One region of the Aeribacillus sp. FSL W8-0870 genome, then DNA from elsewhere that is predicted to be linked to it. Evidence: predicted binding sites of a transcription regulator. Region 1 holds the regulator's gene; the other holds the start of a gene.
The links. The regulator CtsR, encoded in region 1, represses protease genes until heat stress. The targets are predictions, from matches to a motif close to ATGGTCAATAAAGGTCAAACA.

Region 1 (5,937 bases):
ATCACAGGGGATATGAAGGTAGACGGGAATTTAATCATAACAAACCGCGGATATGCATATTTAAGTGGTGAGAAATGGATTGCGTCCGTTTACCCGAGCATTTTACCAACACAAGGAAAAGCAAACGCAAACTTACTACTTGGTGGAAATATTTTTACCTTTAATCATACCCCTCCATATGAACAACATATTACAACTTCTAATTTTGGAAGTTCTTATACAAAGCTAACAGATCGTATTGATGATGCTTTTTACAATCGGCAAGCCCCGGTTATTGTAAAAAGGCAGCCGATCCGTGATGACATTCAAATTCCTGCACAAAAATCGGTTTTTTATTATAAACATAATTCTCCCGGTGTAACGATCATAAAAGCTAATAATAGAATAATCTCAAACCAAAATCGCCCTAATGACAAAGTTTATGCGAGTCATGATGAATGTTTTTTTATATGGTGTAATGAGAAATACGATGGAAATTACACATTTACTGGGAATAATCTTTTTAAAAGCTTTGCCACTGCAGGTTCATTAACAATTCGCAATTCAAATAATCAATTCAGACAGACCACCTTTAAGGAGGGGGCCTATATAGAGAAAGATTTAACAATTGGCAACGGGTCTGATTCGTACAACCCAAATAATTATGACAAAATTCGGGTGGACGGCCCCATATTTGTGAACGGTGATCTGACGATTAGAGGGGCTGATGCGGAATTTAATTCTATTATGTATGTAATGGGGGATGTGACGATTGAATATTCGCGCATCAATGGATTAGGCCAAAACGGTTCGTTAATTATTTTTGCAAATGGAAATATAAACATTAGAAATAATAGCGTTAACCAGGATGAACCTAGTAATATTAAAGGGTTTTTCTATTCAGAACAAGCATTAGAAATGTTTGGAGTTGGTTCAAATATTCGTATAGAGGGAGGAATATCAGCGAGGCGCATTGTTTTAAATGCGATAAGAGGGCGTGCTAGTAATCGATATTTTGAGGGAGCACAAAGGATTACGAATAACGATTATTTTGAAGGTGCACAAAACCAAATAGGCAAGCTTTCTAGGCTGCAAATTATTTATGATCCGGAAATTATCAATACGTATGCAGATATAAAGTCTAGAGAGCCCGTTATTAAAAGCCTGGATCCGCCTAAAATTATTAATCGTGACATAGAATAAATACCTTTCATCTTATTTTTTTGCCGAAATGACCGCCGCCTCTAGTGTATAGCGAAGGCGGTGGAGGAATCGGCTTCTTTTTTAGCTTTTTGTGATGTTTTTCCGTTGCAATACTTTCCGTTATGATCATAAAATGAAAAATTAAGAAGTGACAGTCTAAAAGCCAATTTTTCGAGAAAATTGTCGAAAGCCGAAATGGATATTTTTGCTATTACAAAAACATCTTTAATTGATTTGAATGATGCAAACCGTTTTAATTAATCTGAGAAAAGCGATGGAGGCGAGATTTGCTTATCCTTGTAAAAAAGTATGGACGAAACAATTATTCGCTGCAATGCGGTTTGAGAAGCTCAAGCCTCTTTTATCCTCTTGTAAATGGAAATATACAACAAACAGAAGAAACAGCTTAAAACAGAACGAACAAAAACGACAAATTTACGAACAACTAAGAGCTCGCTTCTTCTGAAGATCCTCCACAGCTATTGCAATCAAGCTCGCTTTCTTTAAAACCTTCAATCGGAGTATAATTAATTGATCGCTACTTTAGAAACATAAACTGTTCCATTCTTGAAGCATATGAGCAGTGAAAGCTTCGTTTGATTTAAAAGCCAGCTCTAAATGTGCTTTTTTGTTTCATATCGCTCTTAGGCTCATACTCAAGAACGATTGAATATTGAGCACTGTTCATCGCATATAATGGGAAAGTATAATACTGTATCATTTCAAAATTCATATATGGCCAAAACAGAAAAAGTCATTTGGATGGTAAGGAGGAATGATAATGCCTGAGGAATGGCAAATTATGTTGATTCGCATTGTTTTAGCAGTCATTTTAAGTGGATTTATTGGCCTTGAACGAGAATTTAAACGGCATCCAGCAGGCTTTCGCACGCATTTGTTAGTTGGTGTCGGCTCCTGCATGATGATGCTGCTGTCTCTTTATGGCTTTGAAGAATATATGGATCGTTATGAAAATATTCGTTTTGACCCAGCAAGAATTCCTTCTTATGTCATTAGCGGCATTGGTTTTTTAGGTGCTGGAACGATATTAGTGAGAGGGGTTACGGTAAGAGGATTAACGACGGCAGCCTCGATTTGGGTTGTTGCAGGACTTGGCCTTGTTGTTGGGGCAGGAATGTATCCGTTGGCGATTTTTTCTACCTTGATTGTATTGTTAAGTTTGATCTTTCTCAATAAGGTGGAGGCTTTTTTTGCTGAGAAGTCAAGCAAAAAATGGATACAAGTTAATCTTCCAGAAGATGATTTGGTGGAATTTACTCGGAAACTTGAACAATTAAATATTTCTGTTTATAAAATTCATTTTACATTGTCAAAGCCAAAAGAAACTAAACATGCGAAGCGTTCATATTTACTTGAAATTGGCCTTCCAAAAGATGAAATGCCTGAAATCATAAACGAATTATTGAAATTTCAAGAAGTTAAAAAAGTTTTTTAAAGAGCGGGTTTTTTCCATATTGTAAATGGCAATATTATTAGTGAGCTTTTTTGTTGAAATGACACAAAAAAAAATTTATATTATAATTAAGGTCAAATATAGTCAAAGTCAAGTGACTAGTTGTTATCGTTTAGGAAATAAGCATTACGTAAACATCTTGCCTCCTATCCCTCAAGGATATTGCACATTTCTTGAGTGTTTTGCAATTCCAATCAAAAAGTTGAAGGAGGTGTTTTTCGAGGTGCGGAATATATCTGATATTATCGAGCAATATTTAAAGCATGTATTAGATTCAAGCGGAAAAGAAATTGTTGAAATTAAAAGAAGTGAAATTGCGGATAAATTTCAATGTGTTCCATCGCAAATCAATTACGTGATCAACACTCGTTTTACAATTGAACGGGGTTACATTGTCGAAAGTAAAAGGGGTGGAGGCGGTTATATCCGAATTATGAAAATTCGAATCAATGACCGTATCCAGCTGATCAATCAAATTTTAAATGCCATTGGTAAAAGGCTGTCACAATCGTCGGCGGAGGATATTGTTTTGAGATTGGCTGATGAAGAGGTTATTTCAGAAAGAGAAGCGAAAATTATGTTGAGCGTAATTGATCGGTCTGTTTTATATATTGATTTGCCTGATCGAGACGAATTGAGGGCAAGGATGATGAAGGCGATGCTCACCTCGTTAAAATACAAGTGAGGATGTGATGGACGATGATTTGTCAAGAATGTCATGAAAGGCCCGCTACTTTCCACTTTACAAAAATTATCAACGGCGAAAAGACTGAAGTGCATATATGTGAAAAATGTGCACAGGAAAAAAGTGATGTATTCATATTCAATATGAATCCAGGCTTTTCTATAAACAACTTATTGTCCGGATTATTAAATATGGACAGCGCCATTAGCAGCCAAGGGCAAAATGTTTTCAAGAAAAATCAGGTCATTCAATGTGAGAAATGTAATATGACGTTTGATCAATTTACGAAAATTGGTAAATTCGGGTGCTCCCATTGTTACAAAACGTTTTATCACCAAATTACCCCGATTTTAAAACGTGTTCATGGCGGGAATACAACTCACGGCGGTAAAGTACCGAAACGGACCGGTGGAAGTATTCATTTGAAAAAGCGCCTGAAAATGCTTAAACAGGAACTGCAAGAATTAATTGCGAAAGAGGAATTCGAAAGAGCAGCTCAAGTTCGGGATGAAATTCGGTCCATTGAAGCGAAGATAAATGGACGGAACGAAAGGGGAGTATGACATGTCCTTTCAAAAATTTATTCGTTCAGCCATGAGCCCTTGGATGAATCAAGAAGGACCTGATTCCGATATTGTGCTGAGCAGCCGAGTCAGATTGGCGCGAAATATAGAAAATATCAGCTTCCCTACCATTATGTCGAATGAAGAAGCCTTGGCTGTTTTAAATACATTTGAAGAATCATTTTCACAAAGAGTGTTTGACGGTTTAGGGACATTCGTGCTGCTGAAAATGAATGAACTTCAGCCTATTCAAAAACGCGTACTTGTAGAGAAGCATTTGATTAGTCCTTATTTAATGGAAGAATCAGCACTTGGAGGGTGCCTTTTATCTGAAAACGAAGAAGTGAGCATCATGATAAACGAGGAGGATCATATTAGAATTCAATGTTTGTTCCCGGGCCTTCAGCTAAAAGAAGCGTTGAAAATGGCAATGAATCTTGACGACTGGATTGAGGAAAAAGTTGATTATGCATTTGATGAACATAGGGGCTACTTAACTAGCTGTCCAACAAATGTCGGTACCGGCTTGCGGGCTTCCGTGATGATGCACCTTCCAGGACTTGTCTTAACACAGCAGATTAACCAAATTATACCTGCTATCAATCAATTAGGATTGGTTGTGAGAGGTCGGTACGGAGAAGGAAGTGAAGCGATAGGTAATATATTCCAAATTTCGAACCAAATTACGCTAGGCAAATCAGAAGATGATATTGTCGATGATTTAATAGGTGTTGTCGGGCAATTAATTGCTCAAGAACGGGCTGCAAGAGATGCTTTATATAAAACGAATCCGCATCATCTAGAAGACCGTGTATATCGTTCTTACGGCACTCTCAAATACAGCAGAATTATTCCATCGAAAGAAGCAATTCAATGTTTATCAGATGTGCGCTTAGGAATTGACCTGGGAATTATTCAAAATGTTTCACGCAGTGTTTTAAATGAGCTTATGATTTTAATTCAGCCCGGATTTCTGCAACAATATTCAGGAGGAGTTCTACGGCCGAATGAACGGGATATTCGCAGGGCAACATTAATTCGTGAAAGGCTTCAATTAGAAAGGAAGCAAAGGGAGGATGATGAACAATGATGTTTGGGAGATTTACGGAACGGGCGCAAAAAGTGCTTGCTTTAGCGCAGGAAGAAGCTGTACGCCTCGGACATAACAATATCGGCACAGAGCACATATTGCTTGGGCTCGTGCGCGAAGGAGAAGGAATTGCCGCTAAAGCGCTTCACGCTCTAGGATTAAGTCCAGAAAAAATCCAAAATGAAGTGGAAAGCCTGATAGGACGGGGACAAGAAATTTCGCAAACGATCCATTACACACCGAGAGCAAAGAAAGTCATTGAACTGTCAATGGATGAAGCAAGAAAATTAGGACATTCTTATGTCGGAACAGAACATATTCTATTGGGATTAATTCGAGAAGGCGAGGGAGTTGCTGCGCGTGTTTTAAACAATCTCGGAGTAAGCTTGAACAAAGCGCGTCAGCAAGTTTTACAGTTGTTAGGCAGCAATGAAGTATCCTCAAGCCATCAAGGAAGTTCGATGACAAACGCAAATACTCCGACGCTTGATAGTCTTGCGCGGGACTTAACGGCTGTTGCACGGGAGGGCGGACTTGATCCAGTCATCGGCCGAAGCAAAGAAATTCAGCGTGTCATCGAGGTTTTGAGCCGAAGAACAAAAAATAATCCTGTTTTAATAGGTGAACCTGGTGTTGGGAAAACTGCCATAGCAGAGGGACTTGCTCAGCAAATTGTGAATAATGAGGTTCCTGAAATTTTGAGAGATAAGCGCGTTATGACCCTTGATATGGGAACAGTTGTAGCTGGCACAAAATATAGAGGGGAATTTGAGGACCGCCTTAAAAAGGTAATGGATGAAATTCGCCAAGCAGGAAACATCATTTTATTTATTGACGAGCTTCATACACTGATCGGCGCAGGCGGGGCGGAAGGTGCAATTGATGCTTCCAACATTTTAAAACCTGCTTTGGCTCGGGGAGAATTGCAATGTATTGGGGCAAC
Region 2 (5,937 bases), 1.4 Mb from region 1:
AAATTCCTCCCCGGAACAAAAGTGTTGGGAAGCTCTCCTTCCTTTTGTTCAATTTCCATATTTGAACGCGTTAATGCATTCGGCGCCATTTGATTTAATAAGGACATGTCCAGCACATAATGAGGTATGCCGGCTTCGTTCGCAATGTTTTTCGCTGCTTCAATTTCCTGTGCATGCCGCTGATTATAATGAAACGTGACAGCGGTCACCTCATCAAATTGTTTCTTCGCCCAAAACAAACAAGTTGTACTGTCTTGTCCTCCGCTAAACACAACGACCGCTTTCTTATTATCCATTTGAAAACGCTCCTTTCTGAAAAAAGAAAGCCATTCACACTGCCTAGCTTAAACAGAAACTGATGCTTCTTTTTCTGCTACAGTGGCGGAAGCAAGTTGTTCAGAAGCCTTTCGAGCTCATCATAAATCTATTCAACTTCTAAACCTTTCGCAAACATTGAAAAAACTATATCCCAAGGATATAGTTTTCCTTAGTTTTTTATAGAGGGTGTGCTAAAACCTCTCCCGTTTTTTCGAAACGGATTTTTATTCAAGTTGTATCTTATTATATCATACAGAATTGTTTATGCAAACGGCATGCTCCGACTGGAGTCACTCAAGACTTTGTGGGCCACTTTTTTAATCGCTATTTTTTGATAGCGAAATCACTTTTTTCAGGGTACTCTCTTGGTAAAAAAATCTTCTTTTTTTAAAAAACAGGATTGAGCCGAGCGTTTGTGGGCAATTTTTTATCCTCTAAATGTAGTCCATGATCATTCTACCAGGAGCAGCCGCACTTTCTCATATTACTGCCACACTTTCCCTTTCATTTAATGAGCAATCAGAATTCTCATTAAATGAAGGCGCTAATTTTTGCCTACAATAATTTTACTTTTATCTCCGCATCATGCCTTTTCCAAGCCTCTATAGCGCGAGGTCGTTAATTCCTGAATATACTCTTTTAGTTCCGGCATTTCTTTTTTTCTAGCTAATTGAATGGCAAGGTCAATATCATATGGAACACGTATGTGCTGAATCGAAAAAGGAGCCCTTTTCTCCGAGTTGAACATGCCTTCCAAAATGCAGTAGGATGCTTCGGGCAGGTCCAGCGGATTACCGACACTGCCTGCATTGAAAAGCGTTTTGCCGGATAAATGCTGTATAAAGGCATTATGAACATCACCGTATCCGACAACATCCGGCTCCTTCGTTCCCAAACCGGTTTCAACGCTGTTTTCAAACATGGACAATCTTTTTTCAATCGAATCCCAAGGCTGTACCCTTATCCAGACGCTGAAAGGGGATGCATGAAAAAGCCGCAGCCGGCGGCCGCTCATATAAAAATCAATGGAAAACGGGAGGCTACGCAAATATTCTATGTCTTCTTGCGACAACTGATTTTGATGCCAGCGAACGACATCGTTTACATCTTCCCTTGTAATCAGCTCGTCCCAGTTTCCTTTTAAAACAAAATCGCAGGAGCTGCGGACGATATCGATCGCTTCTTTTGATTCAGGTCCTTTTCCGACAAGATCTCCTAAACAAAAAATTCGATCTACATTTCGCAAGCTTATATCTTTCAATACAGACGACAACGCTGGAATATTCCCATGTATATCAGAAATGACCGCGATTTTATCCAAATAAACTCCTCCTTCATTTCCCTACTATTTTATCATGATTTGTTATCGTCTGGAATTTTTTTGAACATTAATAATATGAAAAAGGCAATGCTCATATACCCGAACAGCGGATAAAGCGTGGAAATGAGCTTTCCGTATCCTATCAGGCTGACTAAATAACATAATAATAGGATGAAAATGACACCAGCGATTTTTGCCAAAGGCTTTTCCGATGATAATTGACGTTCCAAACCATACAGATTGCCGATCAACGATGAAAATATTTCTCCAAAAATAACAAGGATGTATATGTAATAAAAGCCTGAAAACAGCTGCTTGACAATTTCAGCCATTGGGATTTCAAAAAGCCCGGCGTCCGGCAAATGCAGAAGGGAGAAATAGCTGGAAAATAAAATGAAGCTTAATCCGAGACCGCCTACAACTCCGCCCAATTTAATGGCGCTTTCATCCTTTATTGCGTTTGCGAGCGGAACAAGTACAGCCTGAGCAAGAGAGAGATTAAAAGAAACATATAAAAAGCTTGATTTGACTGGTTGAAACACTCCATCCAACGATAAATCGATAAAATCACCCCTTATGATGGCTTCAATGGAGATGATCAGGCTAAACAAAATAAAAAGCGGAACAACCAATAGATTGACGGAAGACAGCCCTTTGACTCCAAACGAAATCACAGCAATGGAAAGCACAATCGTTAAAAAAATTCCAAATTGCTTTGAAAGCGACAGTTGCTCTTCAAAAATCGCCCCCGCCCCCGACAGCATGACCGATGTGATGCCAATCAGCATCATAAACATCAAGCCGTTGACTACATAAGCTGACAACGTCCCAAACAAAAATTGGTTCAACTGCAAATACGAAGATGCATTAATGCGTCTTCCGATCAACATCATTTTCGTTCCCAGCCAAACAAATAAAACGGCAGAACAAATAATTCCAACAATTCCTCCGGCGCCGTATTTTGAAAAAAACTCAACGATCTCTTTTCCCGTTGCAAACCCTGCACCGATGACAGTGCCGATATAGACAGAAGCTATTTGAAGTGCCAATACCCATTTATTGCTCATGTTTCACCCACCTTACTTTATCAACAATATATGGACAAGAAGGGAAAAAAAGACGAAAAAAATTTGTAAAAAAGACTTGAAAGTCAAAAAAGGTCAAAGTATAATAAAGTCAGAAAAGGTCAAACAGTGAATCTAACTATTGAATGATTGAGATTGTCTCTTTGATTCCAAAAGGTCAAAGAAAGTCAAAGAAGTTTCTTCTTTTGGTCAAAGTTAATCAAAGTCAAAAAGGAGGAATGTTATATGTTGTGTGAAAATTGCCAAGCAAGAAAAGCCAATGTTTTATTAAATGTACAAATCAATCACAACAAACAAGAAATGCGTCTCTGTCAAGAATGCTATCAACAATATAAACAAAAAATCCCAAGTGGTTTTTACGGATTTAGCGGTTTCGATGAATTATTTCAATCATTTATGCCAAACTCTTTTGAGAGCTTTGACCAAGCTGTTCAAGCACAACCGAAATCAGGGGGCGGAAAACAGAACGGCTTCCTCGATCAATTCGGCCGAAATTTAACGGATGCTGCAAAAGCTGGGTTGATTGATCCTGTCATCGGCCGCGATGATGAGGTAAGACGAGTGATTGAAATTTTAAATCGACGCAACAAAAATAACCCGGTTTTAATCGGAGAACCAGGCGTAGGGAAAACAGCTATTGTGGAAGGACTAGCCTTAAAAATTTCTCAAGGAGACGTTCCGCAAAAATTAAAAAATAAAGAAGTTTATTTGCTGGATGTTTCATCACTTGTCGCCAACACGGGAATTCGCGGACAATTTGAACAGCGGATGAAGCAGCTAATTCAAGAATTGCAAGCCCGGAAAAACATCATCCTGTTTATCGATGAAATTCATCTTTTAGTCGGCGCCGGTTCTGCGGAAGGTTCTATGGATGCCGGCAACATATTAAAGCCAGCGCTCGCCCGCGGTGAGCTTCAAGTTGTCGGAGCAACAACTCTAAAAGAATACCGGCAAATCGAAAAAGATGCAGCCCTTGAACGACGCTTCCAGCCGGTTATTGTGAAAGAACCTTCCATTGAAGAAGCGATCAGCATTTTAAAAGGAATTCAAGAAAAATATGAACAATACCATCAAGTCAAATATTCAGAAGATGCGATTAAAGCTTGCGTCACACTATCTCATCGATATATTCAAGACCGCTTTTTGCCTGACAAAGCCATCGATTTAATGGATGAAGCTGGTTCAAGATTAAACTTAAAAGCCGAGCCGGCTAATGAAGCAGACATCCACGAGCGGCTTAAACAAATTGCCCGTGAAAAAGAAAAAGCGCTAAAAGAAGAACGATACGAACTTGCAGCTAAGCTTCGCGATGAAGAAGCTGCCCTTGAAAAGCAGCTTGAACAAGGAAAGGACAAACAGCAAGCAATCGTTCAAGTAGAAGACATTCAAAAAATCATCGAAGAAAAAACCGGCATACCAGTCGGCAAGCTGCAAGAGGATGAGCAAGCAAAAATGAAACATTTAGAAGAAAACTTGGCGAAAAAAATTATCGGCCAAGAGGATGCTGTCCGGAAAGTGGCAAAAGCCATTCGCCGCAGCCGCGCTGGATTGAAAGCAAAAAACCGACCGATCGGATCCTTCCTGTTCGTCGGCCCGACTGGCGTTGGAAAAACGGAATTGTCGAAAACATTAGCTTTGGAGCTGTTCGGTTCAAAAGATGCCATGATTCGCTTGGATATGAGTGAATATATGGAAAAACATTCCGTTTCAAAATTAATCGGCTCGCCTCCAGGCTATGTCGGACATGAAGAAGCAGGACAATTAACGGAAAAGGTTCGTCGCAACCCTTACTGCATTATCCTGCTGGATGAAATTGAAAAAGCTCATCCAGATGTACAGCATATTTTCTTGCAAATATTAGAAGACGGACGCTTGACAGACAGCCAAGGCCGCACCGTCAGCTTCAAAGATACGGTCATTATTATGACCTCTAACGCTGGAGCAGGTGCAAAACAAGTTCACGTCGGTTTTAACAGCACGGTGGAAAAAGAATCAAGCATCCTTGAATCTCTCGGTTCATTCTTTAAGCCTGAATTTTTAAACCGTTTCGATGCCATTATCGAATTTAAGCCGCTTGATAAAGAAGATTATTTGAAAATAGTTGATTTGATGCTTGAAGAAGTTCGGAACACGTTGAAAGAACAAAACATTTCATTGGACGTAACAGAAAAAGCAAAAGAAAAATTGGTAGAAATCGGCTATCATCCATCCTTCGGCGCTCGTCCGCTTCGCCGCGTCATTCAAGAACATATTGAAGACAAAATTGCAGACATCCTTTTAGACGGTGAAGTGCACAATCATTTAATCGCCGACGTGGAAAATGAAGAAATTGTTATTCGTTCATAACAGCTGCCCTAACAGTCCATTAGGGCAGTTTTTTTATTCGGGAACAGCATCGCAAAAATCGATTCCGATGAATGTGTCGTTTATTTTTTTTATCAAATATAAAATTTTCGTCTTTCTTTGTCGATATAATAATTGAATATAGAAAGAAGAAGGATTTGATGAACATGGACAAAACATCAATTATCGGCATTTTTTTAGGAATTATGGCAATTATTGTCGGCATGGTTTTAAAAGGTGTCAGTCTTTCCGTTTTAATCAATCCGGCAGCTATCGTCATTATTATCATCGGAACGATTGCTGCGGTCGTTATTGCCTTTCCGACAAATGAAATTAAAAGAGTACCGAAATTATTCCGCGTCTTATTTAAAGACACACAAACTTATACGATTCAAGAGTTGATTGTCCTTTTCTCTGAATGGGCGCAAATCGCAAGGAAAGAAGGATTGTTGGCGCTGGAAGCTAAGCTTCAGGAAATAGATGACCCATTTTTAAAGACCGGTTTAAGCATGGCTGTGGACGGTCAGTCTGCCGAGTTCATCCGAGATGTTATGACAGAAGAAATCAATGCAATGGAAGAGCGGCATGAAGCAGGCGCCGCCATTTTTTCTCAGGCCGGCACGTATGCTCCGACTCTTGGCGTATTAGGGGCTGTATTAGGTTTGATTGCCGCACTAGCCAATTTGGAAAATATTGAGGAGCTCGGACATTCGATCAGCGCCGCGTTCGTTGCTACTTTGCTCGGAATTTTTACAGGTTATGTTTTATGGCACCCGTTTGCGAACAAACTGAAACGGAAATCCCAGCAGGAGGTGCTCGTCCGCCAAGTGATGATCGAAGGCATTCTTTCCATTTTAGAAGGACAGGCAC

Region 2: NSU02_RS07335 (ATP-dependent Clp protease ATP-binding subunit) is a predicted target of CtsR. The motif match lies at 2,812-2,832, and genes of this name have one in related genera.

Annotation. Positions count from the first base shown of each region.
Region 1 is NZ_CP150165.1:118,694-124,630, forward strand. It holds gene NSU02_RS00610 (hypothetical protein) at 1-1,182, shown strand, start outside; gene NSU02_RS00615 (MgtC/SapB family protein) at 1,964-2,638, shown strand; gene NSU02_RS00620 (CtsR family transcriptional regulator) at 2,880-3,341, shown strand; gene NSU02_RS00625 (UvrB/UvrC motif-containing protein) at 3,356-3,904, shown strand; gene NSU02_RS00630 (protein arginine kinase) at 3,906-4,994, shown strand; gene clpC (ATP-dependent protease ATP-binding subunit ClpC) at 4,991-5,937, shown strand, end outside.
Region 2 is NZ_CP150165.1:1,517,891-1,523,827, reverse strand. It holds gene queC (7-cyano-7-deazaguanine synthase QueC) at 1-296, opposite strand, end outside; PreQ1 riboswitch class I at 482-525, opposite strand; gene NSU02_RS07345 (metallophosphoesterase family protein) at 902-1,639, opposite strand; gene NSU02_RS07340 (hypothetical protein) at 1,672-2,706, opposite strand; gene NSU02_RS07335 (ATP-dependent Clp protease ATP-binding subunit) at 2,950-5,070, shown strand; gene motA (flagellar motor stator protein MotA) at 5,235-5,937, shown strand, end outside.